Regions from separate parts of the Streptomyces sclerotialus genome, predicted to be linked through region 2. Evidence: riboswitches for the same ligand, from Rfam matches in the RefSeq annotation. Region 2 holds a riboswitch; each other region holds the start of a gene.
The links. A riboswitch is a leader RNA that binds a small molecule or an ion and turns the genes downstream of it on or off. The one in region 2 is predicted to bind cobalamin.
Positions count from the first base shown of each region.

Region 1: it holds a riboswitch for cobalamin, as region 2 does, so the genes downstream of both, AAC944_RS02875 (energy-coupling factor ABC transporter permease) here and AAC944_RS31480 (ABC transporter ATP-binding protein) in region 2, are expected to answer to the same signal.
Region 3: it holds a riboswitch for cobalamin, as region 2 does, so the genes downstream of both, metE (5-methyltetrahydropteroyltriglutamate--homocysteine S-methyltransferase) here and AAC944_RS31480 (ABC transporter ATP-binding protein) in region 2, are expected to answer to the same signal.
Region 4: it holds a riboswitch for cobalamin, as region 2 does, so the genes downstream of both, AAC944_RS12075 (SCO2321 family membrane protein) here and AAC944_RS31480 (ABC transporter ATP-binding protein) in region 2, are expected to answer to the same signal.

Region 1 is NZ_JBFOHP010000002.1:603,605-611,211, forward strand. Features, by position in the region: gene AAC944_RS02855 (MFS transporter) at 1-1,350, shown strand, start outside; gene AAC944_RS02860 (heme-binding beta-barrel domain-containing protein) at 1,351-1,899, opposite strand; partial or broken gene AAC944_RS02865 (low molecular weight protein-tyrosine-phosphatase) at 2,045-2,513, shown strand; gene AAC944_RS02870 (fructosamine kinase family protein) at 2,510-3,376, shown strand; cobalamin riboswitch at 3,469-3,651, shown strand; gene AAC944_RS02875 (energy-coupling factor ABC transporter permease) at 3,682-4,383, shown strand; gene AAC944_RS02880 (energy-coupling factor ABC transporter substrate-binding protein) at 4,380-4,769, shown strand; gene cbiQ (cobalt ECF transporter T component CbiQ) at 4,775-5,524, shown strand; gene AAC944_RS02890 (energy-coupling factor ABC transporter ATP-binding protein) at 5,521-6,384, shown strand; gene AAC944_RS02895 (cation-translocating P-type ATPase) at 6,418-7,607, opposite strand, start outside.
Region 2 is NZ_JBFOHP010000002.1:7,151,528-7,159,134, forward strand. Features, by position in the region: gene AAC944_RS31470 (Rossmann-fold NAD(P)-binding domain-containing protein) at 40-1,026, shown strand; gene AAC944_RS31475 (DUF72 domain-containing protein) at 1,056-1,946, opposite strand; gene AAC944_RS31480 (ABC transporter ATP-binding protein) at 2,019-2,684, opposite strand; cobalamin riboswitch at 2,737-2,909, opposite strand; gene AAC944_RS31485 (CPBP family glutamic-type intramembrane protease) at 3,042-4,031, shown strand; gene AAC944_RS31490 (ABC transporter substrate-binding protein) at 4,096-5,577, shown strand; gene AAC944_RS31495 (ABC transporter permease subunit) at 5,604-7,439, shown strand; gene AAC944_RS31500 (ABC transporter ATP-binding protein) at 7,420-7,607, shown strand, end outside.
Region 3 is NZ_JBFOHP010000002.1:6,805,094-6,812,700, reverse strand. Features, by position in the region: gene AAC944_RS29960 (LCP family protein) at 1-1,015, shown strand, start outside; gene AAC944_RS29955 (flavin-containing monooxygenase) at 1,214-3,031, opposite strand; gene AAC944_RS29950 (GAF domain-containing protein) at 3,205-4,389, shown strand; cobalamin riboswitch at 4,972-5,196, shown strand; gene metE (5-methyltetrahydropteroyltriglutamate--homocysteine S-methyltransferase) at 5,360-7,607, shown strand, end outside.
Region 4 is NZ_JBFOHP010000002.1:2,714,628-2,722,234, reverse strand. Features, by position in the region: gene AAC944_RS12085 (energy-coupling factor transporter transmembrane component T) at 1-301, opposite strand, end outside; gene AAC944_RS12080 (SCO2322 family protein) at 298-1,002, opposite strand; gene AAC944_RS12075 (SCO2321 family membrane protein) at 999-2,258, opposite strand; cobalamin riboswitch at 2,436-2,575, opposite strand; partial or broken gene AAC944_RS12070 (MBL fold metallo-hydrolase) at 2,680-2,799, opposite strand; partial or broken gene AAC944_RS12065 (aldehyde dehydrogenase family protein) at 2,800-3,102, shown strand; gene lanKC (class III lanthionine synthetase LanKC) at 3,426-6,059, shown strand; gene AAC944_RS12050 (ABC transporter transmembrane domain-containing protein) at 6,376-7,607, shown strand, end outside.

The DNA.
Region 1 (7,607 bases), 6.5 Mb from region 2:
ACGAGACGGGCGATCGGCGCCGCGGCGGTAGGGAACATCACCGAGTGGTTCGACTTCGGTGTCTTCGCCAACCTGACTCCGGTTCTCACCGCGGTCTTCTTCGCCGGTGCCGGTGAGACGGTCGGCACCATCGGCACTCTGGGCCTGTTCGCCGTCGCCTTTCTGGTCCGCCCGCTCGGCGGCATGTTCTTCGGCCCGCTCGGCGACCGCATCGGCCGCACCAAGGTGCTCTCCCTCACCGTCATCATGATGGCCATCGGCACCTTCGCCATCGCCTTCATCCCCAGCTACGAGACCTGGGGCGCCGCCGCTCCCCTGCTGATGCTGCTCGCCCGCCTCGTCCAGGGCTTCTCCACCGGCGGCGAATACGGCGGGGCGATGACCTTCATCTCCGAGTACGCCCCCGACAAGAAGCGCGGATTCCTCGGCAGCTGGCTGGAGTTCGGCACGCTGACCGGTTATCTGCTCGGTGGCGTGGCCGGCCTGGTCATCCAGCTCCCCGGCGTGATGTCCCATGAGGATCTGCTCTCCTGGGGCTGGCGCATTCCGTTCCTGATCTCCGGGCCGATCGGCATCATCGGGCTCTACCTCCGCCTGAAGCTGGAGGACACCCCCGCGTTCCAGGCCGCCGTCGCGGAGACCAAGGGGCGCGAGGGCAACCAGACCCTCAAGGAAATCCGGAAGATCTTCTCCAATTACTGGCGGCCGATGCTGATCTGCATGGGCCTGGTGCTCGTCTTCAACGTCACCAATTACATGCTCACCACGTACATGCTGGAGTACATCGGCAAGTTCGCGCCCGCGGTGAACGCCACCTGGGCGCAGCTCCTGGAAATCGCCGTCCTGGCGCTGGGCATGGTGCTCATCACCTTCGTCGGCCGGCTCTCGGACCGCATCGGCCGCAAGCCGGTGATGTACTTCGGCTGCGCGATGCTGATCGTGCTCGGCGTGCCGTCGGTTTTGCTGATCCAGCAGAACACCCTGCTGTCCGTCTTCCTCGGCCTGGCGCTGATGTCGCTGATGCTGCTCTGCTTCAACAGCACCATCCCGTCCACGCTGCCCGCGCTCTTCCCCACCGAAATCCGTTACGGCGGCCTCTCGATCGCCTTCAACATCTCCGTCTCGCTCTTCGGCGGCACCACGGCCTTCTTCAACGCGCTGCTGGTGGAAGGCACCGGGGACATCAATGTGCCCGGCTACTACCTCATGGCCGCCGGCGCCATCGGTGCCGTCGCCTGCTGGTTCGCGGCGGAATCCGCCGGCCGGCCGCTGCCCGGCTCGGCGCCCGCGGTGGAGTCACGGGAAGAGGCCCGCGAACTGGCCCTCGCGGGCAGCGGCACGCGCGCCTAGTCAGCCGCGGTCCACCCGCCGCAGCCGCGCCGAGAGGTGGTGTTGCAGCGGCTGCCCGACCGCCGCGAGGTCGTGGCCGAAGTCGAGCGTGTCCTCGCCGGTCAGCGTGTAGCGGCGGCGGGTGGCGCTGACCTCTTTGGCGGTGGGTGTGAGCGCCACCTGATGGGTGGCGAGGTCGACCGTGCCGTCGCCCGCCCGGCCCACCAGGATCTCCGTGATCCCGGTGGGCTGAGTGATCAGTGCCTCCACCCGCCCCTCGGGCTGCAGCCGCCACCAGCCGCTCTCCCGGGCCGCGGGGCGCAGCGGCGCGCCGTCGCCGTCGAGCAGCCAGGCCCGGGCCTCGTAGTGGAGGAAGGGCCGGCCGTCGTGGCTGAAGGTGACCTCCTGCGCGTACGCGAAGTCCTCGGCGAGCGTCGGATACCCGCCGCTCCCCCGCCCGGTCCAGGTGCCCAGCAGCCCGGTCAGGGGCGCGAGCAGTGCGTGCGGCGCGGGTGCCTCGTCCGGTCCGAGGGCGTCGGGGTACGGGAGGTTCCGGACGGGTCCGGTCATGAGGTGCGCTCCTGGGTCGTGTCGAGTCCGCTGCCGGGTGGCAGCCTAGGGCGTGTCCGGGGCGTCCGCGTGACCTGCGACATCCCGGCTCCGGTGATCGGCGACGTACGGTGGCACCGGGGGCGGCGGCCGTACGCTGGGGTCCGTGCATATCTGTTTCGTCTGCAGCGGCAACATCTGCCGGTCCCCCTCGGCCGCGCTGGTCTTCGCCGAGCATCTGCGCCGGGCGGGGCTGGACGGCGCGGTACGGGTCAGCAGCGCCGGCATCGGTCCCTGGCACGCCGGTGAACCCGTCGACGAACGGGCCGGCGAGGTGCTGGCCCGGCACGGCTACCCGACCCGGCACGTCGCGGCCCAGGTCGGTGCCGAGCATCTGGACGCCGAACCTGTTCCTGGCGATGGACCGGAGCCATGAGAAGGCGCTGCGCCGGCTGGTGCCGGAGCCGTCCCGGGTCCGGCTGCTGCGGTCCTTCGACCCGCAGGCGTCCGGCGGGCTGGAAGTGCCCGACCCGTACTACGGCGGCCCGGAGGGATTCGACGAGGTGCTGGCCATGATCGAAGCTGCCGTGCCCGGCCTGCTCGCCTGGGTGCGCGAGCGTCTGGACGACGCATGACCGCGGGTGGTGAGGGCCCGGGAGCCGTGGCGGCCCGGCTCACCGGGCGGCCGGTGGCGGGCGAGCGGCGGGTGTCCTCCGCGCTCGCCGAGGTCACGCTCGACGGCGGACGGACGGTGATGGTCAAGCGCGGTGACGGCGCCGGCGCGGTGCGGGCCGAGGCCGCCGGGCTGCGCTGGCTGGCCGGGGCCGACGCGGTCCGCGTCCCGGCGGTGCACGGCCAGGAGGGGCGCTGGCTGGTGACCGACCACGTGGCGTCCGGCCGGCCGAGCGCAGCGGCAGCGGCCGCGCTCGGCCGGGAGCTGGCCGCCCTGCACGCCGCCGGCGCGCCCGCGTTCGGCGCCCCGCCCCCCGATGGCCCGCGGGACGCCACCATCGGACTGGCGCCCATGCGCAACGTCCCCGGCACCGACTGGCCACTCTGGTACGGCGAGCACCGGGTGCTGCCCTACCTGCGCCGAGCGGTCGACGACGGCACGGTACGCCCCGCCGAGGCCACCGTGATCGAGCAAGTGGTGGACCGGCTGCCCGAACTGGCGGGCCCGGCGGAGCCGCCCGCCCGCCTCCACGGCGACCTGTGGAACGGCAACGTGCTTTGGGGTGCCGACGGCCACGCCTGGCTGATCGACCCGGCCGCGCACGGCGGTCACCGCGAGACCGACCTGGCCATGCTGCACCTGTTCGGCTGCCCCGGCCTGGACCGGGTCCTGGCGGGCTACCAGGAAGCGGCGCCGCTGGCCGACGGCTGGGCCGACCGCATCGGCCTGCACCAGCTGTTCCCCTTGCTGGTGCACGCGGTGCTCTTCGGCCGCGGCTACGCCGAGCAGGCCCTCGCGGTGTCCCGGGCCGCCCTGGCCCGCTGACCCACCACGCATACCGGTACGACGCCTTCCGGCCGGGGACGCGAGGACCGCGCTCCCGACCGTGACCGCTTGTCACCGCCCTCATGTGGGCATTACTGTCACCACGCCTTGGTGAACGGGAATTCCGGTGTGATGCCGGTGCGGCCCTCGCCACTGTGATCGGGAAGTCCGGCTCCGGCCCTCGCGGGCAGCCACTGGGTCCTCGGACCCGGGAAGGCGGAGCACGGGCGGTGGTACCCGTAAGCCAGGAGACCGGCCAAGGCGCGTCAACCATCCACGAGGTGCTGGAGAGGGTCTGCTGAGCCATGCACATTGCCGAGGGTTTCCTGCCTCCGGCGCACGCCGTCGCCTGGGGCGTCGCGTCCGCGCCGTTCGTCGTCCACGGAGTCCGCTCCCTCACCCGTGAAGTCAGAGCACATCCCGAGAGCACGCTGCTGCTCGGTGCGTCGGGAGCCTTCACGTTCGTCCTGTCCGCGCTGAAGCTGCCCTCGGTGACGGGCAGCTGCTCCCATCCCACCGGTACCGGGCTGGGCGCCATCCTGTTCCGGCCCCCGATCATGGCGGTGCTCGGCACCATCACCCTGCTCTTCCAGGCGCTGCTGCTCGCGCACGGCGGCCTGACCACCCTGGGTGCCAACGTCTTCTCCATGGCGATCGTCGGCCCCTGGGCCGGTTACGCCGTCTACCGGCTGCTGCGGCGGTACGACGTACCGCTGATGGTCACGGTGTTCTTCGGCGCTTTCGTCGCCGACCTGTCCACCTACTGCGTCACCAGCGTTCAGCTGGCGCTCGCGTTCCCCGACCCGGGCAGCGGATTCCTGGGAGCGCTCGGCAAGTTCGGCGCCATCTTCGCCGTCACCCAGATCCCGCTCGCGGTGAGCGAGGGGCTGCTCACCGTGCTGGTGATGCGCCTGCTGGTGCAGTCCAGCAAGGGGGAACTCACCCGGCTGGGCGTGCTGCTGACCGGCAAGCAGAACCAGGCCGGGGTCGAGGAGGTGGCCCGATGAAGCGGAACACCAAGATCAACGCACTGCTGCTGCTCGCCGTGGCCGCACTCGCCGTACTGCCCCTGGCCCTCGGCCTCGGTGACCACAAGAAGGAGCCGTTCACGGGCGCCGACGCCGAGGCGGAAACGGCGATCACCGAGATCGAGCCGGACTACGAGCCGTGGTTCTCACCGCTGTACGAACCGCCGTCCGGCGAGATCGAGTCCGCGCTCTTCGCCCTCCAGGCGGCCCTCGGCGCGGGTGTCCTCGCCTACTACTTCGGCCTGCGCAAGGGCCGCCGCCAGGGCGAGTCGCGGGCACTGGCCCGGCGGGACGCCACGGTCGCCGGCCAGGACGCCACGCGTCCCGAGGGCGCCCCGGACGCGTCCGACGACGAAGGGGCCTGAGCCCCGTGCTGCCGATCGACGCGACGGCGCACAGCAGCCGCTGGCGCCGCCGCCATCCCGTGGACAAGGCCGTACTCGGGCTGGGTCTGACCGTCCTCGCGATCTCGCTGCCACCGTGGCCGGGCGCGGCCCTGGTGCTGCTGACGGCGCTCGGCGTACTGCTGGGCCCGGCGGGCGTGCCCGTCCGCCGGCTGTGGCGTGCCTACCGGGTGCCGCTGGGCTTCTGCGTGACCGGTGCGCTGACCCTGCTCGTCCAGATCGGCGGGCCCGACGGGTTCGTCACCCTGGCCGACGGCGGCCCGGCCCGCGCCGGAGGCCTGCTGCTGCGTACGTCGGCCGCCTCCCTCGGCGTGCTCCTGTTCGCCTTCACCACCCCGATGTCCGATCTGCTGCCGCGACTGGTGAAGGCCGGGGTGCCCGCAGCGGTCGTGGACGTCGCCCTGGTGACGTACCGCATGAGCTTCCTGCTCCTGGACTCCGTACGCCGTATCCGGGAGGCCCAGGCCGCCCGGCTCGGGCACACCACGCGGGCCGCCACGTGGCGCTCGCTGGGCGGCCTCGGCGCCACCGCTTTCGTGCGGGCCTTCGACCGGGCGGCACGTCTCCAGACCGGGCTCGCCGGGCGCGGTTACGACGGCACCCTGCGCGTACTGGTGCCCGAGGCCCGGGTCTCCGTCCGCTTCACGGCAGTCAGCGCCGCACTCCTCGCGGGCCTGGCCGCCCTCACCTTCGTCCTGGAAAGGCCGCTGTCATGAGCGCCCCCGTACCGGTCGCCCTGCGGGGCGCGTCCTACGCGTACGAGGACGGCCCGCTCGTACTCAGCGATCTCGACTTCGAGGTGCCCGAGGGCCGTGCGCTGGCGCTGCTCGGCCGCAACGGCAGCGGCAAGACCACGCTGATGCGGCTGCTCAGCGGTGGACTGCGGCCGCGCACCGGCCGGTTGACCGTCGACGGGCAGCCGGTCGGTTACGACCGCAAGGGGCTCACCCGGCTGCGGACGACCGTCCAGCTGGTGGTGCAGGACCCGGACGACCAGCTGTTCGCCGCTTCCGTCGCCCAGGACGTGTCGTTCGGGGCGCTGAACCTCGGCCTGTCCGATGCCGAGGCACGGGCCCGCGTCGAGGAGGCGCTCGCCGCCCTGGACATCACCGCGCTGGCCGACCGGCCCACCCACCTGCTCTCCTACGGGCAGCGCAAGCGGACCGCCATCGCGGGCGCGGTCGTGATGCGGCCCCGCGTCCTGATCCTCGACGAACCGACGGCGGGGCTCGACCCGGACGGCCAGGAACGGCTGCTCGCCACCCTTGGCCGACTGCGCGCGTCCGGCACCACCGTGGTGATGGCCACGCACGACGTCGACCTCGCCCTGCGCTGGGCCGACGACGCGGCCCTGCTGACGCCCTCCGGAGCGCACACCGGGCCCGTCGCGGCCATGCTGGCCCGCACCGATCTCCTGCACCAGGCGGGCCTGCGGCTCCCGTGGGGCGTCGCCGCCGCTCATCTGCTCCGCAGCCAGGGCCTGTTGACCGACACGGCACCCGGCCCCCGTACGCCGGACGAACTGGCCGCTGTGGCGGCTGCCCTCGCCACTCCCCCGATACCGGCCGACGACTGACGGCTGAGGACCAGGTGGCACCCCGCGCCGTCTTCACGAGGCGGTCGGTGCGGCCCGGCTCTGGAGGTGGGTGAGGAGTCGTTCGACGGATGGCATGAGGCGTGGTCCCGCCGCGGTGGCCAGGACGGCGGCGGCCACGCCCGCGAGGGCCACGGGCCCCAGTGGGGTACAGCCGAAGAAGTGGCTGAGGCCGGGTGTCTGTACGACGGCCATCAGGGCGGCGGCGGAGCCCAGGGTGGTCGCCCACAGCAGGGGGCTGCGGTGGCGGCCGGTGAGGGTCTGGGTGAGCTGGGAGCCGACGACACCGCACAGGGCCATGGTGCTGGTACGGCGCATGGTGCCAGGGGTGAAACGGCCGACCAGCCACGCGACGGTGGCACCCAGCGCGGTCACGACGCCCCGCTGGCGGATCTGGCGCAGCAGCGGAGCGCCCAGTGCACCGGTACCGACCGGCGCGCTGCCCGGCGTGGTGGATTCCTCGGCGTTCCGGTCGTCCGGTGGTGTCACGGCCACGGCCATCGCGGGGAACATGTCCGTCAGCAGATTGACGAGCAGGAGCTGACGGGTGGACAGCGGCGACGCCCCGGAGACCAGGGTGCCGAGCACGGTGAAACCGACCTCACCGGCGTTGCCTCCGATCAGGATGCTGATGGCGTCCGCGACGCTGCGCCACAGGGCCCGCCCTTCCCGCACGGCCTCGACCAGTACGGACAGGTCCGGGTCGGTCAGGACCAGGTCGGCGGCGTTTCGGGCGGCGGCCGAGCCACGGGCCGCGAGTCCGACACCGACATGGGCGGCGCGGATGGCCGCGGCGTCGTTGGCGCCGTCGCCGACCATCGCGACGACCTTGCCCGCGGCCCGCAAGGCCTCGACCACCTGGAGCTTCTGTTCCGGAGCGACGCGGGCGACGACCCCCGCGTCGCGCAGGAGGCGGGCGCGGCCCGCCCGGTCGGCGGCCGCGAGCTCTTCACCGGTGACGACACCGGTGTCGTCCGGCCAGCCCAGTGCGACGGCGATCGCGCGCGCGGTGTGGGGGTGGTCGCCGGTCAGCATGACCGGCTTCAGCCCGGCGTCCCGCAGTTCTTCGATCATGGGGGCCGAGCCCGGCCGCGGGGCATCGGCGAGTGCGACGAATCCCGCGAACTGCAGTTTCGCCAGTGGTTCGTTGACGAGTTCGTCGGGGTCGTGGCCGGTGGTGAGGGTACGGGCGGCGACGGCGAGCA
Region 2 (7,607 bases):
CGCGTTCGGGGAACGGGCGGGCGGTGCTTGGGTGGCGCAATGGAGATCTTGGTGCTGGGTGGGACGGCTTGGCTGGGGCGGGAGCTGTCGCGACAGGCGATCGGGCGCGGCCATCAGGTGACGTGCCTCGCGCGAGGCGAGAGCGGAGGGGTGGCGGACGGCGCGGTGCTGGTGTGCGCCGACCGGCGCGACCCGGCGGCGTACGCGCCGCTGGCCGGCCGTGACTGGGACGCGGTCGTCGAGGTGTCGTGGCAGCCCGGGTTCGTCCGCGGGGCGCTCGACGCACTGGGCGGCAGGGCCCGGCACTGGGTCTACGTCTCGTCCATCAGCGCGTACGCCTCGCACGCCACCGTGGGTGCCGACGAGTCCGCTCCCCTCCTCGCTCCCACCGGCCGGAGCGAGGCCGGCCGTGAGTCGTACGGCGAGGCGAAGGCCGCCTGCGAGGAGGCGTCGGCCGCTGCCGTGGGCGACCGTCTCCTCGTGGTGCGCGCCGGTCTCATCGGAGGACCCGGGGACCACAGCGGGCGTTCCGGCTACTGGGTGGCCAGGGCCGCGCGCGATCCGCTGGGGCCGATGCTGGTGCCCGACGTACCGGACATGCCGACCCAGGCGGTCGACGTGCGGGACCTCGCGGCCTGGGTGCTCGACGCCTCGGAGGCGGGACGCGCCGGGACGTACGACGCCGTCGGGCCGGTCGTGCCGTTCGCGGAGTGGATCGAGCTGTCCCGCGCCGTCGGCGGCCACACCGGCCCCGTGGTCACCGCGGACTCGGCCTGGCTGCTCGCGCAGGGCGTGGCCGAGTACATGGGGGCCGAGTCGCTGCCGATGTGGCTGGTCGAGCCGGGCTGGCAGGGGTGGTCGGCGCGCAGCGGCGCCGCGGCGCGTGCCGCGGGGCTGCGCCACCGGCCCCCGGCGGAGCTGCTGGCCGACACGTTGCGCTGGGAGCGGGAGCAGGGCCTGGACCGCGCGCGCCGGGCCGGGCTCAGCGCGGCGCGCGAGCGCGAGCTGCTCGACGCGCTCGGCTGACGGCGGCGGGGCCGGCCGCGGTGTGGTGTTCAGCCGCGGTGGCCGGCGCCGGCCAGTAGGTGCTGCATGTGTTCCGCCGCGCGTACCGCCGCGTCCCCGCAGCAGTTGTTGAAGAGGACGTGGACCCGGTCGGTCCGCGCGGCCATGTCGTGGATGCGCGGTACCCACTCCGCCAGCTCCGACGGTGCGTAGGCGTAGCGGAAGCGGTCCTCCTTGCTGCCGCTGCCCCACGAGGCGCTGCGGCCGTGGAAGCGGACCACCGCCGTGTGCGCAGAGGTCACCGGGGTGACCGGCGGGACGGAACGGGGGAGCGTCCGGGTCATGTCCACGGCCACGGCCGCCATGCCCAGCTCCGCGAGAAGCGCCGTCGTCCGCTCCGCCTGGTCCCCCTGCCACCAGGCCGGGTGACGGAACTCGACGGCCACGGGCCACCCTTCGGTCCGCTGCCGGCATGCGGTGAGGAACGTCTCCCACCGGCTGCCGGGCGCGCACCACGGCGGGAACTGGAAGAGGAGCGTGCCGAGGCGGCCGGCCCGGCGCAGCGGCTCCAGCCCCTGTCCGAACCGGTCCCAGACCTCGTCGAGCAGCGCCGGGTCGGTGCCCCGCGCGGCGCCCGGCCGCTCGCGTGCCGGCCGTAGGCCGGGCGGGAGCGCGTGCGGTGCAGTGGGGTGCCCGGTGAGCAGGGAGAACGCCTTCACGTCGAAGCGGAAGCCGTCCGGTGTGCGCTCCGCCCACAGTGCGCTGTTCCGCGCGCTGGGCAGTGCGTAGTACGTGGCGTCGACCTCCACGACGGGGAACCGCTCGGCGTAGTACCGCAGCCTGCCTTCCGCGTCCCGGCGTCCCCGCGGATACCAGCCGCTGCGTACCAGCGCCTGGTCCGTCCACGAACACGTACCGACCGCGATCCCACTGCTGTTCATGGCGCCCGCGTACCCCGTGTCGCGGGGAGCAGCCGTGCTGCGTGGCGATCGGCGTTCCAGCGGCCTTCCCGGTCACCGCCCCCGGCCCGTCCCGGAGGCAGGCGGGTGAGCGGGGGCGGACGTGTGCGTGTGCAGGAAGCGGATGTGGGGCCGGTCCTCGGGCCCGGACCGGGTGATGCGCGCGCGTACCCCGTACACGCCCGCGACCATCGTCTCGGTCAGCACCTCCTGCGGGGTGCCGCCGGCCACCACCCGGCCCTCCTTGAGGACCACGAGCTGATCGCAGTACATCGCCGCCAGGTTCAGGTCGTGCAGCGCGATGATGCTGGTGAGGCGGAGGCCGGCGATCAGGTTCAGCAGGTCGAGCTGGTGCCGGATGTCCAGGTGGTTGGTCGGCTCGTCCAGCAGCAGTTCACGCGGCTCCTGGGCGAGGGCGCGGGCGATCTGGGCCCGCCGGCGTTCGCCGCCGGAGAGGGTGTGCCAGTGCCGGTGTGCCTTGTCGGCCATGCCGGTTCGGGCCAGTGCGGTACGGACGGCCTCCTCGTCCGCCGCCGACGCCGGCGTCCATGCGCTGCGGTGCGGGACGCGGCCCAGGCGTACGACGTCCAGTACCGTCAACGCGCTCCGGGTTTCGGCCTGTTGGTCGACCACGGCGACGCGCCGGGCGACCGTCCGGCGGCCCGTGTCACCCAGCCGGCGGCCGTCGAGGGTGACGGTGCCGGAGTCCGGGGCGAGCACTGGCGAAGCCCGGTCTGCGGTGTTCCCCCCGGCGCGGCACGCACCGGAGGCCGCCAGCAGGTCTTCGGACTCGGGGTCACCCGGACGGGACGCCTTCCCGGACCGCGTGCGCCGTCCAGTGGCCGATGCCCCGCCCGTCACCCTCACCGCTGCGCGTCAGTTCCGGATTCGCACCGGATTCCCTGACCCATACATGTGCACATGCGCATGCAAGGTACGACTGGCCCACGCAGCTACCACAGGCACTTCACGGCACCGGCCGGCGACCGGAGGTGGGAGCTCCCGCCCGCGTAGACCGAAGGATGTAGCCGGCTTTCCCTCCTGAGCAGGAGGTCGGAGGCGGTGCCGACGGCGACGATGCCAGAGGTACGAGTCGGCGACACGAGGTACGAACGCGAGGTCCGGGCAGGTATGCGGCGGAGCGGGACGATCAGAGAACGACGGACGGCGGACCTTCCCCGCCCCGCCCCCACCACGTCGCGTACGGCGGCGGTGGGCCGGGCCCTGGCCGGTGGTCTGGTCATGGCCGTCGCGCTGGGATGCGGTACGACCCTGGGCACGGCCGTCGCCGACCGCGTCGGTGCCTCGGGCCTGGCGGCGCGCCTGATCCCGGCCGCACTCGTCAGTGTGCTCGCCGTGCCGGTCGTCGTCGCCGTGCACCGGCGCCGCGCGGCGGCTCCGCTCGGTTTCGGCGGCCCCGGCGCGAGCGTACGGGCGTTCCTGACGGGCGTCGGCGTGACGGCGGCAGCGGCGGCACTCGTACTCGGCGCGGCCACGGCGGGCGGGATGCTGCGCTGGTCGAGTCCGGACCTCGGCACCCTCGCCGGGTTCCTCGTCTCCAACGCGGTGGTCGCCCTGCTGCTCGAAGCGCTGCCGGAGGAGACGACGCTGCGCGGCCACACCTGGACCGCCCTGCGCGAGCGCTTCGGCGGCACGGTCACCGCACTGGGCACCACGGCGGTGTTCCTGCTGGTGCCGGCGGCGTCGACGGTCGTGGAAGCCGGGACGGCCCGGCTGCTCGGCCGGGCTCCGCAGCCGATCGGCTTCGCGCCCGACGGGCAGCCCCCGGCCGACTACCTGATCCTGCTGGCGGTCTTCGGGCTGACCCTCGTCGCGGCCCGTACGGCCGTGCGCCGGTCCCCGCTCTGGGCCGCCATCGGGGCCCACCTGACGTTCCTGAGCGTCAATCGCCTCCTGCTGGAGGGCGACGCGCGGGGCGCGGGCTGGTCGGCGGAGCTCATGACGCCGGACGCGGTCCTGCTCGTACCGGCGTACCTGCTGCTCGCCGCCGCCGGATTCGCGGTGTGCAGGCGCTTCGGCCGCGGTCCGGAGAACGGGAACTATTGAAAACGATTGTCATCGTGTTACCTTTTCCCGTCTCCTCTTGACCGTCCCTTTACCGGAGAGTTCCGTGCGCCTGCCCGCCCGCCTCCTGTCCCTAGCCGTGGCCTCCGTACTGCTCACCGGCTGCTTCTCGGCGTCGTCCGGTCCCGGTGGCACGTCCTCCGAAGGTGAACGGATACGCGTGGCGATGATGCAGCCGCCGCGTTCGGGCCTCTCCCCGCTCTCCGACGACGCCTTCAAGCTCTCCCGCTGGTCCACGGCCGAGACGCTGGTGAAGCTGGACGCGGACGGGAACGCGAAGCCCGCGCTGGCCACCGACTGGCGGCGCGACGGCCGCAGTTGGACGTTCACCATCCGGGACGGCGTCACCTTCCACGACGGCACCCGGCTCACGCCCGAGGCCGTCGTCCGCTCCCTGACCAGGGCCGCGACCGCTTCCCCCAAGCCCCGCATCCTCGACGGCGTCGAGCTCACCGCGAAGACCCGGGGCGACTCGGTCGTCGTCACCACCGCCGAGGAGGACCCGCTCGTCCCGCAGCGCCTCAGCTCGCCGCAGCTGTCGGTCCTCGCGGCCAGGGCGTACGGGAAGAAGACGGTGGACCCGGTCGGCGCGGGCACCGGCCCCTTCGAGCTCACCGACGTCCACGGCACCTCCTCGGCGACCCTCGACCGTTACGACGGCTACTGGGGTCGCAAGGCCCAGGCCCCGGGCATCGACGTGACCTTCGTACCCGACGGCACGGCGCGGGCCGCGGCGCTGCGCAGCGGCGAGGCCGACATCGTGGAAGCGGTGCCGGTCTCGCAGGCCGCGGTGCTCGACCAGGACCTGATCACCGAGGTGCCGATGCCGCGCACCAACACGCTGTACCTCAACACCGGGAAGGGCGCCTTCGAGGACGCCTCGGCGCGGGCGGCGGTCCGGGAAGCGATCGACGCGAAGTCGATCGTCAAGGGCGTGTACGAGGGCCGGGCCGATGTCGCCGAGGGACTGCTCGGCCCCGCGCTCCCCTGGGCCGACGGTCTGCGGACGCCGGTGAAGCGGACGGCGGCCGGTGCCGCACCCGGGAAGACGATCACCATCGGTACGTTCACCGACCGGGCCGAGCTGCCCGAGGTCGCCGCGACGCTCCAGCAGCAGCTCCGCAAGGCCGGCTTCAAGGTGAAGCTGGAGATCCGCGAGTACGCCAACATCGAGTCGGACGCCCTGGCGGGCAAGTTCGACGCGTTCCTCCTCTCCCGCGCGACCGTCCTCGACTCCGGCGACCCGGCCGCTTACCTCTACAGCGACTTCGGGTCCGACGGCTCCTTCAACATCTCCCAGCTCGCCGACGGGAAGGCCGACAAGGCGCTGGCCGAGGCCGGCCGGCACGAGGTCGGTGACGCGCGCCGCAAGGCGGTCGTCGAGGCCGAGGCGGCGGTGCTCGCGACGGATGCGGCGGTGCCGCTGCTGCACGAGCGTGTGATCCAGGGCGACGCCGCGCGCGTCACGGGCGCGGCCCACGACCCGCGCGAGCGCGAGCTGGTCACGGCGGAGACCCGCATCAAGTGAGCCCCGAACGTCGCAGAGAATCTTTCGTGAGGCGGCCGGTCGGCGCCGCCGGGCCGGTCCGCGTGCTCTGCCTGGCCGGTGTGGTGGCGGCGGTCGGACTGCTGCCCTGGCTCTCCGGCCGGGACCCGGCGCTGACCGTGCTGCGAGCCCGGTCGGCCGAGCAGGAGGCGACCCCGGAGGCACTGGCCGCGATCCGCGCCGACCTGGGACTGGACGTGGGGCCGCTGTCCGCGCTGGGGCGGTGGGCTCTCGGGGTGCTGCGCGGGGACCTCGGCACCTCGTGGGTCTCCGGCACCGACGTCCTGCCGTCCGTGGTCGCCGGGCTCCAGGTGTCCCTCGGCCTGATGGCCGCCGCCTTCGGCGTCGCTGTGCTGCTGGCCTGCGTCCTGGTCGCGCCGGTGCTGGTGCGGGGGCGCGGCTCGGCCGGGGCGCTCGCCGCGATGCTCGCCGCCGTCCCCGAGTTCCTGCTCGCCACGGTCGCGCTCCTGGTGTGCGGCGTGTGGCTGGGCGTCCTGCCCACGTCCGGCTGGCAGGGCCCGCAGTACCTGGTGCTGCCGGCGGTCGCCCTCGGCGTGCCCGCCGGCGGGCTGCTGGGCCGGCTCGTCGCGGACGCGCTGCCCGCCGTCCTGGACGAGCGGTGGGTGGCGCTGTGGCGGGGCGCCGGGGCCGGGCGGGCCCGCATCGCGGCGGCGGCGCTCCGGCGCGTACTGCCGCCCCTCGTCCCGCAGTTCGGCATGGCGGCCGTGGGCCTGACCGGCGGCGCGGTCGCCGTGGAGACGGTCTTCGCGGTGCCCGGCATCGGCCGTACGGCACTGGGCGCGGCCAAGTCCCAGGACCTGCCGCTGCTCCAGGGCGCCGTGCTCGCCCTGCTCGCCCTCGGCCTGGCGGCGGGCGCGCTGGCGGCACTCGTCCGGCGCAGGCTCCTGGGCCCGGCCCTGCGCGACGCGGGGCTGACGCTGCCCGCGCCGCGTCCGGTGCGCGCGCATCCGGCGGTGCCGGTGGTGCTGGGTGCCGTCCTGCCGGCCGCCATCGGCTGGGGTCTGCTGCGCGACCCGTACGCGGTGGACACCACGGCCCGGCTGCTCGCCCCGTCGTGGGCGCATCCGCTCGGTACCGACGGACTGGGCCGTGACGTGCTGGCCCGCCTCGGGCACGGTGCGGCCTCGACGGTCGGCACGGCGGCCGCGGTGTGCGCGCTGAGCCTGCTGGTGGCGCTGGCCCTCGGCTTCCTGCCGGGGGTGGCGACCGGCGCAGCGGACATCGCGAACGCGCTGCCCCCGGTGATCGTCGGCATTCTGGTCGCGGCGGCGGCAGGGCCCGGCACGGGCGGCGCGGCCCTCGCGGTGGCCCTGATCTCCTGGCCGCCGCTCGCCGCGCACGCGGCGGTCCTGGTGCAGGAGGTCCGCGCGTCGGCGTTCCTCACCGCCCAACGGGCCATGGGCGCGCCGCCCTGGTGGATCCTGACCCGGCACGTGCTGCCGTCCGTCGCCGGGCCCGTCACCCGGCACGCGGTCCTCCGCCTGCCCGGCATCGCCCTCGCCCTCGCCTCCCTGGGCTTCATCGGACTGGGCGCCCAGCCGCCCGCGCCCGAATGGGGGCTGCTGCTCGACGAGTCCCGCGCGTACGTGGAGCGGGCCCCGTGGGCGGCGCTGGCCCCGGCCGTCGCGCTGGCCCTGCTGGCGGGCCTCGCGGTGTCGACGGCGGCGTACGCGGACGACCGCCCGGCGTCGGACGGCCGCCCCGCCCGCCTCCGTGGCGCCGTGACCGGCCGCGCCACCCGCTCCGGCCGGTCCTCCCGTCCCGCCCACCACCTCGACGCAACTCCCCGGAAGGAGACGTCCGTTGAGCGCACCGCACCGTGATCAGCACGCCGATCCGCTCCTCTCCGTACGCGACCTCCGGATCTCCTTCGACGGCACCGACGTGGTACGCGGCGTGTCCTTCGACGTCAGCGCCGGCCGGACGCTGGCCGTGGTGGGGGAGTCGGGCGCGGGCAAGTCGCTGACGGCGCGGGCGCTGCTCGGCATGCT
Region 3 (7,607 bases), 350 kb from region 2:
CGCCCACGCCCGCAGACCCCGGAAGCGACACCGGCTGTGGCGGGCCGCGTTCGGCCTCGTCGCCGCCGTCCTCGCGGGCGCCGTCGGCACCTACGGCTGGGCCGAGGCCAAACTCAACCGCGACGTCGACCTCGACTCGTACGGGAACCGCCCCCCGCGCGGCAAGGGCACCAACTACCTGATCGTCGGCTCCGACAGCCGTGCCGGGCTCTCCCAGGACGACCTGAAGGACCTGCACGCGGGCGGAGGCGGCGGCCGCCGCACGGACTCGATGATCCTGCTGCACACCGGCGCCCACGGCACCAGCATGGTCAGCCTCCCCCGCGACTCCTGGGTCACCGTGCCCCGCCGTACCGACCCGACAACGGGCAAGACCTCAGGTCCCACCGGGGACAAGCTCAACGCCGCCTTCTCCTACGGCGGGCCCCAACTCCTCGCCCGCACCATCGAGTACAACACCGGGCTGCGGATCGACCACTACGCGGAGATCGGCTTCGCGGGCTTCGTGAACATCGTCGACGCCGTCGGCGGCGTCCGGATGTGCCTGGAGCGCGGCATCAAGGACGAGAAGTCCGGCGCCGACCTCAAGAAGGGCTGCCAGACCCTCGACGGCAAGCAGGCACTCGCGTTCGTCCGCCAGCGGCACCAGGAAGCCGAGGGCGACCTGGGACGCACGAAGAACCAGCAGAAGTTCCTCGCGTCCCTCGCCCACCAGGCCGCCGAGCCCGGCACCCTCCTCGACCCGGCCGAGATCTACCCGACCGTCGACGCGGGCCTGGACACCCTCGTCGTCGACAAGGGCACGGACCTGCGGGACCTCACAAGGCTGTTCCGCGCGGTCCGGAGCGTCACCGGCGGCAAGGGCAAGCAGATCAACGTCCCCGTCTCCGGCATCGGCGTCCCCACCCGCAAGGGCAGCGTCATCACGTGGGACGAGGAACAGTCCCGGCGGCTCTTCGCCGAACTCAGACACGACCGCCCGGTGACGACACCGACAAGGCGCCCGAGCAGATAGCGGGACCGGCGGCCGGTGGCTGCTGGCTCCCAGCACCTCGGCCGCCCTTGGGCTCGCGGCGCGCAGCCGCCCGCCCCACCCTGGACCAGGTCCCCCTCACCCCGGGCCACGGCCGCTCGGACCCGCGCGTGCCGCACGGCCTTCCGTGGGAGCGGGCGCTCTCCCACCGTGGCGCGGAGGTGTGGGGCGCCCACGCGGTCAGGCGAGGTGGTGGACCTCCTGCAGGCCGTAGACCGGGGTGGGGAGGCCTTCGTAGCGCGCCTTCAGCTGCAGGGCGAGGTAGAGCGAGTAGTGGCGGGACTGGTGCAGGTTCCCGCCGTGGAACCACAGACCCGGCTGCTGGGTGGGCTTCCACATGTTGCGCTGTTCGCCTTCCCACGGGCCGGGGTCCTTGGTCGTGTCCGAGCCCAGTCCCCAGCACTTGCCGACCCGGTCCGCCATCTCCTGGCCGCACAGGTCGGCGACCCAGCCGTTCATGGAGCCGTAGCCGGTCGCGTAGACGACGAGGTCGGCGTCCAGTTCGGTGCCGTCGGCGAGTACGACACCGGTACGGGTGAGGTGGTCGACCTGGCCGTGGGCGAGCTTGATCCGGCCGTCGGCCACCAGCTCTGCCGCGCCCACGTCGATGTAGTAGCCGGAGCCGCGGCGCAGGTACTTCATGAACAGGCCCGACCCGTCGTCGCCCCAGTCGTGCGCGAAACCGGCCTTGGCGAGGCGTGCGTAGAAGTCGGCGTCGCGTTCGCGGATCTTGTCGTAGACCGGGATCTGGAACTCGTGCATGATCCGGTAGGGCAGCGAGGCGAACACCATGTCGGCCTTCTCGGTGGTCACCCCGGCGCGTACTGCGCGTTCGGAGTAGAGGTCCCCGAGGCCCAGCTCCATCAGGGACTCCGACCGTACGACGTGCGTCGAGGAGCGCTGCACCATCGTCACGTCGGCGCCGTGCTCCCACAGCGCCGCGCAGATGTCGTGCGCGGAGTTGTTCGAGCCGATGACGACGGCCTTCTTGCCCGCGTACCGGTCCGGGCCCGGGTGCTGTGAGGAGTGGTGCTGCTCGCCCGCGAACTGGTCCATGCCGGGGAACGAGGGCAGGTGGGGCTTGCCCGACACGCCGGTGGCGAACACGAGGTGGCGCGGGGTGAGGACGACCTCCTCGCCGTCCCGGTCCACCAGGACCCGCCAGGTCCCGGTCGTCTCGTCGTACGCGGCCGAGGTGACCTCCGACCGCGTCCAGTACGGCACGTCCATCACGCGGGTGTACATCTCCAGCCAGTCCGCGATCTTGTCCTTCGGCGCGAACACCGGCCAGTTGTCCGGGAAGGGCAGGTAGGGAAGGTGGTCGTACCAGACGGGGTCGTGCAGGCACAGGCTCTTGTACCGCTTGCGCCAGGAGTCGCCCGGCCGGTCGTTGCGCTCCACGACCAGGGACGGCACGCCGAGCTGGCGCAGCCGGGCACCGAGCGCGATACCGCCCTGCCCGCCACCGATGACCACCACGTACGGCTGCCGGTCGTACCCCAGCTGTGCCTGCTCCAGTTCCCGTTCCTCGGCCCAGGAGCGGCGGTCGGCGATCGCGCCGTGCCGCGTGCCCTTGGGCCGCAGGTCGCCCCGCGGTTCGGGGAAGTCCTTGAGCTCGCGAAGGCTGGTCAGCAGCGTCCACGCGCCCTCGTCCGTCAGCCGCAGATGGCCCTTCCCCCGCCCCACCGCGGTCTCGAACTCGATCCACGCCTCGGTGACGCCACCGGCCTCCGCCGGGGGCTCGGTGGTGCGGAACCCGGACGGCTCGGTGGTGGCGAGGCAGCCGGTGAGCAGGTCCGCGACGCCGGCCCGCCCCTCCACGGTCTTGATGTTCCAGGTGAAGGCCACCAGGTCCCGCCAGTAGCTGTCGGTGGCGAACAGCGCGGCCGCTGCCGCCACGTCCCGAGCCGCGAGTGCGGACTCGAAGCGGGCGAGCCAGTCGTCCACCCGCGCCTGAGGTGAACGGTCCTGCTGCACCGCGTCCAGCGTCTGTGTCATCGGAACTCCCTCCGACCGGCATCCATGCTGTAGCGCCGATCACACTGTGTCCGGGGGTCCGGCGGCAAGGGTTGCGCCGAATTGCACACGTGCAGGACCGTGGCGGTCGCCCCGGCCGGCTCCTATCCTGAACCGGCCGACGCGACGGTGCGCCAGGCCGGGAGGTGGTACGCGTGCACGGCGCCGTCCCACCCGGCCGGAGCCTCCCGATCCACGCCCGGGACCTGGTCCGGATGCACGAAGCGGTCATGGCCGGCACCCGCCCGCCGGTACGTCCGCGCGACATCGTCTCCCACTCCTGGTCGCGGATGCGGCAGCTCGGCCTGATCGCGGACCGCGTCAACGAGCGCGACTTCTTCGCGGCGGACGAGGTCGCGCGGCGGCGGTCCGCCTCACCGTTGCGCGACGTCGTCGACCGCATCGCCGGTATGTTCACCGCCACCTCGGACGCGGCGACCATGATGCTCGTGGTGACCGATGCCGACGGCGCCGTCCTGTGGCGGGCGGGCGCTGCCGCGGTCCGCCGCCGGGCCGACGCACTCGGGTTCACCGAAGGCGCGGACTGGACCGAGGCCAAGGTCGGCACGAACGCGATCGGCACCGCGCTGGCCGAGGCCGCGCCGGTCGAGCTCCTCGCCGGCGAGCACTTCGAACAGGGCCAGCACGCTTGGTACTGCAGTGCTCATCCGGTCCACGACCCGCGCACCGGTGAGGTGCTCGGAGTCATCGACATCAGCGGCCCGGCGCTGTCCCTGCACCCCGCGGTCGGCGTGCTGGTCGAGACGGCGACACGGCTGGCCGAGGCGGAGCTGTGGCGGTCGCACCAGGAACGGCTGGCCGCGCTGCGGCAGCTGGCCGAACCGCTGCTGGCCGGGGGCACGGGCCCGGCCCTGGTCGTGGACGACGACGGCTGGGTCGCGCACCGTGCGGGCGTCGCCGTGGGCGACCGGATCGCCGCACCGCGGGCCGGCCAGGCCGTCGCCGTACCCGGGCTCGGCGCCTGGCTGCCGGAGAAGCTGGCCGACGGCTGGCTGGTCCGCCCGGTGGGCAGCGGCCGCACCGTGCTGCTCGATCTCGACCTGTCCGGGACGCCGGTACTGCGGGCGAGTTCCGGCGACACCGCCTGGTGCCGGAGCATCACCAGGCGCCACGCCGAGATCCTGTCCCTGCTGCACGCGGCGGGCCCGGCCGGCCTGACCGCGGCCGCGCTGAGCCGGTCGATGTTCGGCGATCCCGGCCACCTCGTCACGGTGCGGGCGGAGGTGAGCCGGCTCCGCCGGCTCCTCGGAGCCGTCGTGGCCACCCGTCCCTACCGGCTCGCCGAGGGCGTACGGCTCACCCTTCGCCCCGGACGGTGAGAGGCTGCGCCCGCTTCGCGTGACCGGCCGGGACGGCCCGAGGCGACGCCCGGGAGTACAGACGTCGCCGGACCCTGCTCCCCGTCGGTGCCGCCGGCCTGCCACTGCCTCGGAGCGGTCGGGAGCACTCGGTGTCCGGTCCGGGGCGTCGGCCGTGTCCCTCGTCCAGAGCGGCTTGAGCCGGTACGTCAGCAGGTAGATGAGCGAGCCCGCACCGGCGGCGACGAACGCCCTCAAGGTCGCCGGCTTCCGGGAACGCCTTCGCGAACGGTCCCGTGTAGAGGTCGGACCGCCAGAAGGGCACCGACGCGGCAGCGCCGCCGACCCACGCCACGAAGCCCCGGTCCAGCACCCGGGACCGGTCGTAGAGCTCGGGGATACGGCGTGTGTCGGAACGGCCGCCGAGGCAGTGGTCGAGCGGCAGCACCGCGGCGAAGGGGGCGATGGCGACGACGGCGGCGGCGACACGATGGCGGCGACGGCGGCGGGGAGTCATGGGTCATGCCGTACTCCTGACTGGGGCGTGTTCCAGCTCACCCTCCGAATGCCGGACGGGACCCGCCGCGCCGCTGACCGGTCCCTTAGGGTGACCCGTGCAGCTGGTTCGCCCCGTCCGCCAGGCGGGAGGCGTCGTAAGAGGGAACCCGGTGGGAATCCGGGACTGCCCCGCAGCGGTGAGCGGGAACGACCGCCGTCATACGCACTGGGCCCGAAGGGCCTGGGAAGCGACGGCCAGTAGGTGTCCTCGTCGGTACCGATGAGGACGTGCTCGCGAGTCCGAAGACCTGCCACTGCCCGTGCACGGACGACTCGTGCGCGGACATCCCGGTGACCCCGAGGGCGGGTCGGCGTGCATACCAGGCGGCTGGCCGCGCATTGCCGCGCGAGGCCGGACCGCCTGGTCCGTCACCCTTCGCGCTCTCGTCCCGTTGCCGGGATCTCAGGGATTCATCTCGCGAAGGAGATCTCCGTGACAGCGAAGTCCGCAGCCGCGGCAGCACGGGCCACCGTGTACGGCTACCCCCGCCAGGGCCGGAACCGCGAACTGAAGAAGGCCGTCGAGGGCTACTGGAAGGGCCGGGTGACCGCCGACGTCCTCCGCGGCACCGCCGCCGGACTGCGCCGCACCAACTGGCAGCAGCTCGCCGGGGCCGGCATCCACGAGGTCCCCACCGGCGACTTCTCGTACTACGACCACGTGCTGGACACCACCGTCATGGTGGGTGCGATCCCCGACCGCCACCGGGAAGCCGTCGCGGCGGACGCCCTGGACGGCTACTTCGCCATGGCGCGCGGCACCCAGGACGTCGCACCGCTGGAGATGACCAAGTGGTTCGACACCAACTACCACTACCTGGTCCCGGAGCTGGGCCCGGACACGGTGTTCACCGCTGACTCCGCCAAGCAGGTCACCGAGCTCAAGGAGGCCGTGGCCCTGGGCCTCCCGGCCCGGCCGGTCCTGGTCGGCCCCGTCACCTACCTCCTGCTCGCCAAGCCCGCCCCGGGCGTGGCCCCGGACTTCGACCCGCTGACGCTGCTGGACCGGCTGCTCCCGGTCTACGCCGAGGTCCTCGCCGACCTGCGTGCCGCCGGCGCCGAGTGGGTACAGCTGGACGAACCCGCCCTCGTCCAGGACCGCACGCCGGCCGAGCTGAACGCCGCCGAACGCGCCTTCCGCGACCTCGGCGCCCTCACCGACCGGCCCCGGCTGCTCGTCGCCTCCTACTTCGACCGGCTCGGCAACGCCCTGCCGGTACTCGCGAAGGCGCCGGTCGAGGGCCTGGCGCTGGACTTCACGGAGGCCGCAGCCGCCAACCTCGACGCGCTCGCCGCCGTCGGCGGACTGCCCGGGAAGCGCCTGGTCGCCGGTGTCGTCAACGGCCGCAACGTCTGGGTGGGCGACCTGGAGAACGCCCTCGCCACGCTCGGCACCCTCCTCGGCCTCGCCGACCGCGTCGACGTGTCCGCCTCCTGCTCCCTGCTGCACGTCCCGCTCGACACGGCCCCCGAGCGGGACATCGACCCGCAGATCCTGCGGTGGCTGGCCTTCGCCCGCCAGAAGACCGCCGAGATCGTCACCCTCGCCAAGGGCCTCGCGCACGGCACCGACACCATCGCCGCCGAACTCGCCGCGAACCGCGCCGACCTGGCCACCCGTGCCCACTCCCCCCTCACCCGCGACCCGGCCGTCCGCGCCCGTACCGCCGCCGTCACCGAGGCCGACACCCGCCGCTCGCAGCCGTACGACAACCGGGCCGCGGCCCAGCGTGCCCACCTCCGCCTGCCGCTGCTGCCCACCACGACCATCGGCTCCTTCCCGCAGACCGGCGAACTGCGCACCGCCCGCGCCGATCTGCGGGCAGGCAGGATCGACACGGCCGGGTACGAGGAGCGCATCAAGGCCGAGATCCAGGAGGTCATCTCCTTCCAGGAGAAGGCCGGGCTGGACGTCCTGGTGCACGGCGAGGCAGAACGCAACGACATGGTGCAGTACTTCGCCGAGCAGCTGACGGGGTACCTCGCCACGCAGCACGGCTGGGTGCAGTCCTACGGCACCCGCTACGTCCGCCCGCCGATCCTGGCCGGTGACATCTCCCGCGCCGAGCCGATGACCGCGCGCTGGACGACGTACGCCCAATCGCTGACCGACCGGCCCGTCAAGGGCATGCTCACCGGCCCCGTCACCATGCTCGCCTGGTCCTTCGTCCGCGACGACCAGCCCCTGGGCGACACCGCCCGGCAGGTCGCCCTCGCCCTGCGCGACGAGGTGAACGACCTGGAGGCGGCAGGCGTTTCCGTCATCCAGGTGGACGAGCCGGCGCTGCGCGAGACGCTGCCGCTGCGCGCCGCCGACCGCCCGGCGTACCTGGCGTGGGCCACGGAGGCGTTCCGGCTCAGCACGTCCGGCGTGCGTCCGGAGACCCAGATCCACACCCACATGTGCTACGCCGAGTTCGGCGACGTCGTCCAGGCCATCGACGACCTCGACGCGGACGTCATCAGCCTGGAGGCCGCCCGCTCCCACATGCAGGTCGCCCGCGAACTGGCCGCCCACGGTTACCCGCGCGAGGCCGGCCCGGGCGTGTACGACATCCACTCCCCGCGCGTACCGAGCGCGGAGGAGGCGGCCGGCCTGCTCCGTACCGGCCTTCAGGCCATCCCCGCCGAACGGCTGTGGGTCAAACCCGACTGCGGCCTGAAGACCCGCGGCTGGCCCG
Region 4 (7,607 bases), 4.4 Mb from region 2:
GCGTGACCAGGACGTGCGTACCGGGCACGGGCGAGCCGAGCACGAAGGCGAAGGCCAGCCGGATGGCGAGCACGACCAGGCCGAGCTTGACGAAGGCGCCGTAGGAACGGGCCCAGGGCGCGTCGGTGCGGCGGGCCGCGACGACGTACCCGGCGACGCCGATGAGCAGCCCGAGGAGGAGCGGGTTGGTGGTGCGGGACGCGGCCGTCGCCAGGCCCAGCGCCCACAGCCACCACGCCCCGGCGTGCAGCGCGCGCCCCCGGGCGGCGAGGGGTGCACGCAGCCGGTCGGGGGCGGTCATCGGCGCCGGCGCCGGGCCTGCCACACCGCGGCGGCGCCGAGGGCGGCGACCGCGGCGATGCCGCCGATCAGGCCGGTGGACGGCCCGCCGGCACCGGTGTCCCCGTCGGTCGCGCCGTCGCCGGTCGCGCCGTCGCCGGGCGAGGCCGCGTCGGCGGACTCCTCCGCCGGCCCGCCGGCCTGCTCGGCGCAGCCCTTCTCCGGGTAGCCGGCGATCGCGCACAGCAGCGCACCGGAGTCGTACCGCAGCGGTGCGGCGACCGCGGCGAGGGCCTCTCCGGCGCTGGCGTCCTCGGGCACCCGCGCGCACTCCGTCCGGGCCGCGGGCGGCGTCCCGCCCTTCGGGGCGTCCGCCTTCGTCCCGAAGTCGACGACGACCGCGACCCGCTTGCGGCCCTCGGCGGCCTTCGTCCCGCCGCAGACCGCGTCGAAGTCGACCGCCGGACGCGGGGCCGCGGCGCGCGCGGAATCGGCGCTGACCGTGAAGCGGAAGCCGGCCGTGGAGCCGTCCTCGGGGCGCGCTGTGGAGGGCCCTTCGGTGGCGTACGACCAGCCGCTCTTCCCGTGTGCCGTGGCGTCCGCCGTCCAGAAGGACCAGTAGCGGTACTCCTCGGCGTGCGCGGGCGCGGCGGCCAGGCCCGTGGCCGTACCGGCCAGGACCAGGGCGCCGGCGCCGCGCGCGAACCGTACGGCGTTCCTCACAGCTGGTTCTGCTTCCTGCGGCCGCTCAGCAGGAAGCCGATGCCCGCGCCCGCCGCCAGGCCGACGAGCACGACCCACCACACCGAGATGCCGCCGCCGTCCTGCTCGGCGTCCTTCTCGTCCGCCTGCGAAGCGGACCCGTCGGAGGCGGGCTTCGGTCCGGTCGCGTTCAGCTTGGCCACGAGGTCCGTGCCGCCGAAGTCGCGCGGGTCGGCGCCGGTGGCGTGCGCGGCGAGGATCAGCTGCGCGTACGCGGCGGGGCCGCTCTGCTTCGCCCAGGCGGCGGAGTGCCCGCGGAGCCACTCCAGCGGCTGCTTCGCGTCGTCCGGCCGGCCGGCGGCCGCCAGTGCGACCACGGCGTCGGCGGTGGTGCCGACGTCCGGCTGGTCCTCGGCGCCGGGCATGGCGGACATCAGGTGGTGGCCGTGCGCGTCCATGACGGAGACGAGGTGGTCGGCGCCTGAGTTCGCGGCGCCCTGGGCGTCCTCGGCCGCCTCCTCGCAGGAGGTCTTCTTCGCGGCGTGCCCGCCCGGCTCGACGACGAAGCCCTTCCCCACGGCCCCGGTCACCGCGGCCGCCGTCGCGTCCGCGTTGGCGGTGAGCTTCCCGTCCTTGGGCTGGAACGCGAACGCGCCGCGGTCCGCCTCCTTCACGTCGCAGCCGAGCCGGAAGGTGAGCAGCGCGTCGTACGGCGACGTGCCGTCCTTCTCGGGCAGCGCCGAGGCCTTCGTGCCGGTGGCGGTCAGCGCGCCGATCACGATCGAGGTGGAGTTGGCGTCGCTCGGGGCGCCGGCCGCCGAGCCCCAGCCGCCGTCGTCGTTCTGCGCGGACTTCAGCCAGGAGACGCCCTTGCGTACCGTGTCGGCGTGCCCGCCGACCGCGGCCAGCGCCTGGACGGCGGCGGCCGTCTGGTTGGTGTCCCGCATCGTCTTCGCGTCGCAGTCCTGCTTCTCGTCGGCGCGGTACGCGGTGAACGCGCCGTCGGCGCACTGCTGCCCCGCGAGCCAGTCCACGGCCCGGTCCGCCGGGCGCACGCCCGCGGTGTCCTGGGCCAGCAGCGCCAGCGACTGGCGCCAGACGCCGTCGTACTTCGGGTCCGTGCTGCCGTACAGGCCCTTCGGGAGCTTCGGGGAAGCGCTGGGCGCCGGGGTGTCGGCGAACGCGGCGGGGGCAGCGGCCGCGCACAGCACGGCGGCGGCCAGGGCCGCGGCGCAGCGGCGCGCCGGGGCGGCGAGGGAGCGGGCCGTGATGGCCATGGGGTCGGTGCCTCTCGGTCGGTTCGCGGGGTGCGCGAGGTGGGAGGTCACGCAGCCGCGCTCCGCCGCACCACGTCCGCGGCGTGCGCGGGCGCGGTGGCACCGGGCTCAGCTCCGTATACCTCGACGGTGCCGCGCGCCGGGTGGCCGAGGGAGGGCGGCCGTACGGTACGCGGGAGCCTTGGGTGTGCCCCGCCGGGTGTTCCGGCTCACTCCGGCGCGCTGCTGCGCGCCAGGGCTCACGGCTGCGGGTCAGCGCCGGTTTTCCACCGGCTTCCCCCGGTCGGGCACGAATGAACTTGTCGCAACACTTTAACCGGCGGGTAGCGGCCGGTCCGCGGCACGTACGGGACGGGTACGGCGGCCCGTACGCCAGGCGTCCGGAAGGAGCCCGCTCCACACGGCTCGGACGGCGTCCGCCTCACACCGCCCGGTACGCCACCGGGTCCGTGCCCGGCACCGGCTCGGCCGGCCCCCGCTTCACCAGCCGCCGCAGATGGGTCTCGGCCTCGGAGAGGGCGATGGTGCGCGAGCCGTAGGGGCCGCCCGCGAGGAGATCTTCGGGCCGGTGATCTGTCTGCTGCCGTACGAGGACGAGGCGGAGGCGGTACGGATCGCCGACGACTCCGACCACGGGCTGTCGGGGCCGGTGTGGACGGCGGACGTCGAGCGCGGCATCGAGGTGGCGCGCCGGGTGCGGACCGGCACGTACTCCGTGAACACCTTCGGCCTGGACACGCTCGGGCCGTTCGGCGGCTGCAAGAACAGTGGCATCGGGCGGGAGCCCGGCCCCGAAGGGTACGGCGCGTACCTGGACCACAAGATGATCCACCTCCCGGCGGGGGTTGTGCGCGAGCACGGCGCCGGAGGGGTTCCGGCTGGATTCCGCGTGGCAGTCCCACCCGGTGAAGGGCGAGGTGGACGCCGGGGAGGCGGTGCTGGTGGCGGCCGAAAGCTGTCCGGTCGAGGCGATCCTGATTACGGAGGCCGTCTCCGGGGAAGCACTCTTCCCGCCGGAGGAGTAACGCCAGGCGAACGTGCGTGCGACCAGCTGGTTCGTACTTAGAGTTACTCATGCGTTCCTCACGGTGACCTCATGACGTCTGTGACTGTCCACTCCCCCTTGCACGTGGAAATCTCTTCTCCACGCCGCCGAGGGGGGAGACGATGGACAAGCGGTACGAGGTGTACTGCCTGGCTGACAGGTATTTCTATGAAACCCCGGACCGTTTGTCCGTCGGGGAAGGTGCCGCAGCTGACGACAGTGCGGTGTACGAAGCGGCGCAGCGCGCGGTCCCCGAAGGGTGGCGTTGTTTCCTCTCCGGGGACTGGCTCCACGTGAATCCCGTGGACAGCGAGGGGAACCCGCGTCCGGGCAGGCCGGCCCAGGGGTGGAAGGTACATGTGTCGGCCTGCCCGGACAATGCGGAGAAGATTGCCTCCAAGGTGTGGGACTACTGCGTCTCCCGGGCCGTACCGTTCAAATTCGTGCCGGGTCCGCGACCGCTGCGGCTGCGGAATTCCAAATACGCGGACCGGGCGTCGAGCGGCAAATTTGCCACCATTTACCCGCTGGACGAGGCGGAATGCCATCGCATTCTGGAGGAGCTGGGCTCATTGCTGGACGGCGAGCCGGGCCCCTCCATCCTCAGCGACCTGCGGTGGCACGACGGCCCGCTGTACGTGCGGTACGGCGGGTTCGCGCGGCGGTACTGCGTCGACGGCACCGGGGCGCTGGTGCCCGCCATCGAGAACGCCGAGGGCCGGCTGGTCCCCGACCGCCACGAGCCCGCCTTCCGGCCGCCCGAGTGGGTGCGGCTGCCGGACTTCCTGGCCCCGCACCTGGAGGCGCGCAACGCTACCACCGTCGCCGACCTGCCGTACGCCGTCGAATCGGCGCTGCACTTCTCCAACGGGGGCGGCGTCTACGTCGGCCGGGACCGGACGACCGGGGAGCGGGTGGTCCTGAAGGAGGCCAGGCCGCACGCCGGGCTTGCCGCCGACGGCGCCGACGCGGTCACCCGGCTGGAGCGCGAACGCGCGGCGCTGCAGCGGCTGTCGGGCCTCGACGTGGCCCCGGAGGTGCGCGACTGGTTCACCGTCGGCGAGCACCGCTTCCTGGTCGTGGACAACATCCCGGGCAAGCCGCTGAACGCTTGCATGGCCGAGCGCCACCCGCTGCTGACCGCCGACCCCGACCCGGAGGAGCTGACCTCCTACACCGAGTGGGCGGTGGGCATGCACGCGGCCGTCGAGCAGGCCGTCACCGCGGTGCACCGCCGTGGCCTGGTCCTCAACGACCTGCACATGTTCAACGTCATGGTCGCGCCCGACGAACAGAGCGTCACCCTGCTGGACTTCGAGGCCGCCACGGACGCCGCCGACCGGCCCCGGCAGTCCCTCGCCCACCCCTGCTTCGTCGCCCCGCGCGACCGCACCGGCTACGACATCGACCGGTACGCGCTGGCCTGCCTGCGCCTCGCGCTGTTCCTGCCGATGACGACGCTGCTGGCGATCGAGCGCGACAAGGCCACGGACCTGGCCGAGACCATCGCCCGCGAGTTCCCCGGCGTACCGCCCGGGTTCCTGGAGGAAGCCGTGCGGACGATCTGCGCGCCCCAGCCCGTCAAGGCCCGGATCCGGCGCCCCGCGCAGGCCCGCCATCTCGTCGCGGTCGACACCCGCGAACCGTACGTCTGCGATCCGGCCGACTGGCCGCGCAGCCGCGAGTCCATGGTCCGGGGCATCCTCGCCTCGGCCACACCCGAGCGCACGGACCGCCTGTTCCCCGGCGACGTCGCCCAGTTCGCCGACGGCGGCGGACTCGGCATCGCCCACGGGGCGGCCGGTGTCCTGTACGCGCTCTCCGAGACGGGTGCCGAGGGGTTCGAGGAGGGTGAGGAGTGGTTATTGCGGCAGACCGCTCCGCCTCCCCTCGGCACCCCCCTCGGGTGCTACGACGGACTCGCCGGCGTCGCCTACGTCCTGGACCGGCTCGGCCACCGCGAACGGGCCGACGAGCTGATCGAGCGGGTGCTCGCCGAGAAGTGGTACCGGCTCGCGCCCGACCTGTACGGCGGGCTGGCCGGCATCGGTCTCACCCTGGACCACCTGGCGCGCGAACGCGGCGCACGCGAACTGCGCGACCGTGCGCTGGAGGCGGCCGGACACGCCGCCGACCGGCTGGAGAGCTGCGCGAACCGGGCCGGGCTGCTGCGCGGCGCGAGCGGCCCCGCGCTGCTCTTCCTGCGGCTGTACGAAGGCACCGGGGACCCCGGGCTGCTGGACCTCGCCGCGCAGGCACTGCGCAGCGACCTCGCCCGGTGCGTCCGCAACGAACGCGGCACGCTGCTGGTCGACGAGGGCTGGCGCACGATGCCGTACCTCGGTGCCGGTTCGGTGGGCATCGCGATGGTCCTGGACGACTACCTCACGCACCGCGCCGACGCGGAGTTCGAGGAGGCGCGCATGGCGATGCTGCCGGCCGCGCAGGCCCGCTTCTACGCGCAGCCGGGCCTCTTCAGGGGCCGCGCCGGCATGGTGCTGCACCTGGCCCGTACCACGACGCCCGACCCCGAGGTCGAGGCCGCGCTCGCCGCGCAGATCGCCGACCTGAGCTGGTACACCATGCCGTACCGAGGAGAACTGGCTTTCCCCGGGGACCAGTTGATGCGGCTCTCGATGGACCTGTCCACCGGGACGGCCGGCTGTCTCCTCGCCCTGGGTTCGGCGCTGCACGAGGAGCCCGTACAGCTGCCCTTCCTCCCGCCGCTGCCCGAACCGAACGCGTTGCGCCTCTGACCGGCGCACCGCCCCTGAACGGGTTCGTCCCGGAACCTGTCGGCCAGGGACCGTGAGGTGATAACAGGCCGGCGACGGCAGGGGAGGCGGTCGTTCCCGCACCGGACCGTGAGGTCCGGTCCGGTACGGCGCGGCCACCGCCCCTGTCGCCCGGTCTGCTCCGGCGAGGCCGATCCGGTACGGACCGGTGTGCGTGCGGCTCCCAGGAGCCGCACGCACACCATTTCCCCGCTCCACCCCTACGCCTGCGTACCGCCCTGTCAGGTACAGCTCATCAGCTCAGCTCAGCTCAACCGCTCGTCCGGGAGGAAGAACCGTGACCGCCAAACCCGCCGACCGGCTGCTGCTCGGCGCGCTGCGCCACAGCGCCCCCCGGGCCTCGGCAGTCCTGCTGCTCACCACCGGCGGCGCCGCGGTCGGTCTCGCCCTCCCGGCCGTCCTCGGCCACACCCTCGACCTGCTGCTCGACGGCCGCCCCGCCCAGCCCTGGCTGTTCGCCTGCGCCGGACTCACCGCACTGCTCGTCCTCCTCGGCACGCTCGACGGGCTGCTCACCGGCACCACGGACGCCCGCGCCACCGTCTGGCTGCGCCGCCGGGCGCTGCGCGGCGTGCTGGCCGCCGGGCCCACCGCCACCGACCGCCACGAGACCGGCGACCTGGTGTCGCGCATCGTGGGCAACGCCGCCACGGCCGGCACCGCGCCCACCGCGCTCGCCGCCACCGCCGCCACGGCCCTCACCCCCGTCGGCGCGCTGGTGGCGCTGGCCCTGCTCGACCCGTGGACCGCGGCCGCCTTCGTCGTCGGACTGCCCCTGCTGGCGCTGCTGATGCGCGCCTTCGTCCGCGAGACGGGGGACTGCGTGGCGCAGTACCAGCGGATCCAGGGCGACATCGCGGCACGGCTGCTGGAAGCGGTCGGCGGCGCCCGCACCATCGCCGCCGCCGGCAGCCACGAACGCGAGGCCGCGCGCATCCTCAAGCCCCTGCCGGCCCTCTCCCGCCAGGGCCACCGCATGTGGCGGGTGCAGGGCCGGACCACCGCCCAGGCCGCCGCGCTGATCCCGCTGGTGCAGATCGCCGTGCTCGCCGTCGGCGGACTGCGGCTGCTGAACGGCGCGCTCAGCATCGGCGACCTGCTCGCCGCCGCCCGGTACGCCGTGCTCGCGGCGGGCGTCGGCACGGTCGTCGGCCACCTCAACGGCCTGGTGCACAGCCGCGCCGCGGCCCGCAGACTCACCGAACTCCAGGACCTGCCCGCCATCGAGTACGGCGACCAGGAGGCCGCGGGGACGCACCCGCCGGCGGAGGCGGGCACGGCCGCGGGCGCGGAAGCGGGTGCCGGGGCGTGCACGGGGGCGCTCGAACTGCGCGACATCACCGTACGGAAGGCCGGCCACACCGTCCTGGACGGCCTCAACCTGCGCGTGCCCGGCGGCTGCACGATGGCCGTCGTCGGCCGCTCCGGCACCGGCAAGTCCCTGCTCGCCGCCGTCGCCGGACGGCTCGCCGAACCGGACGCCGGTGAAGTCCTGCTGGACGGCGAGCC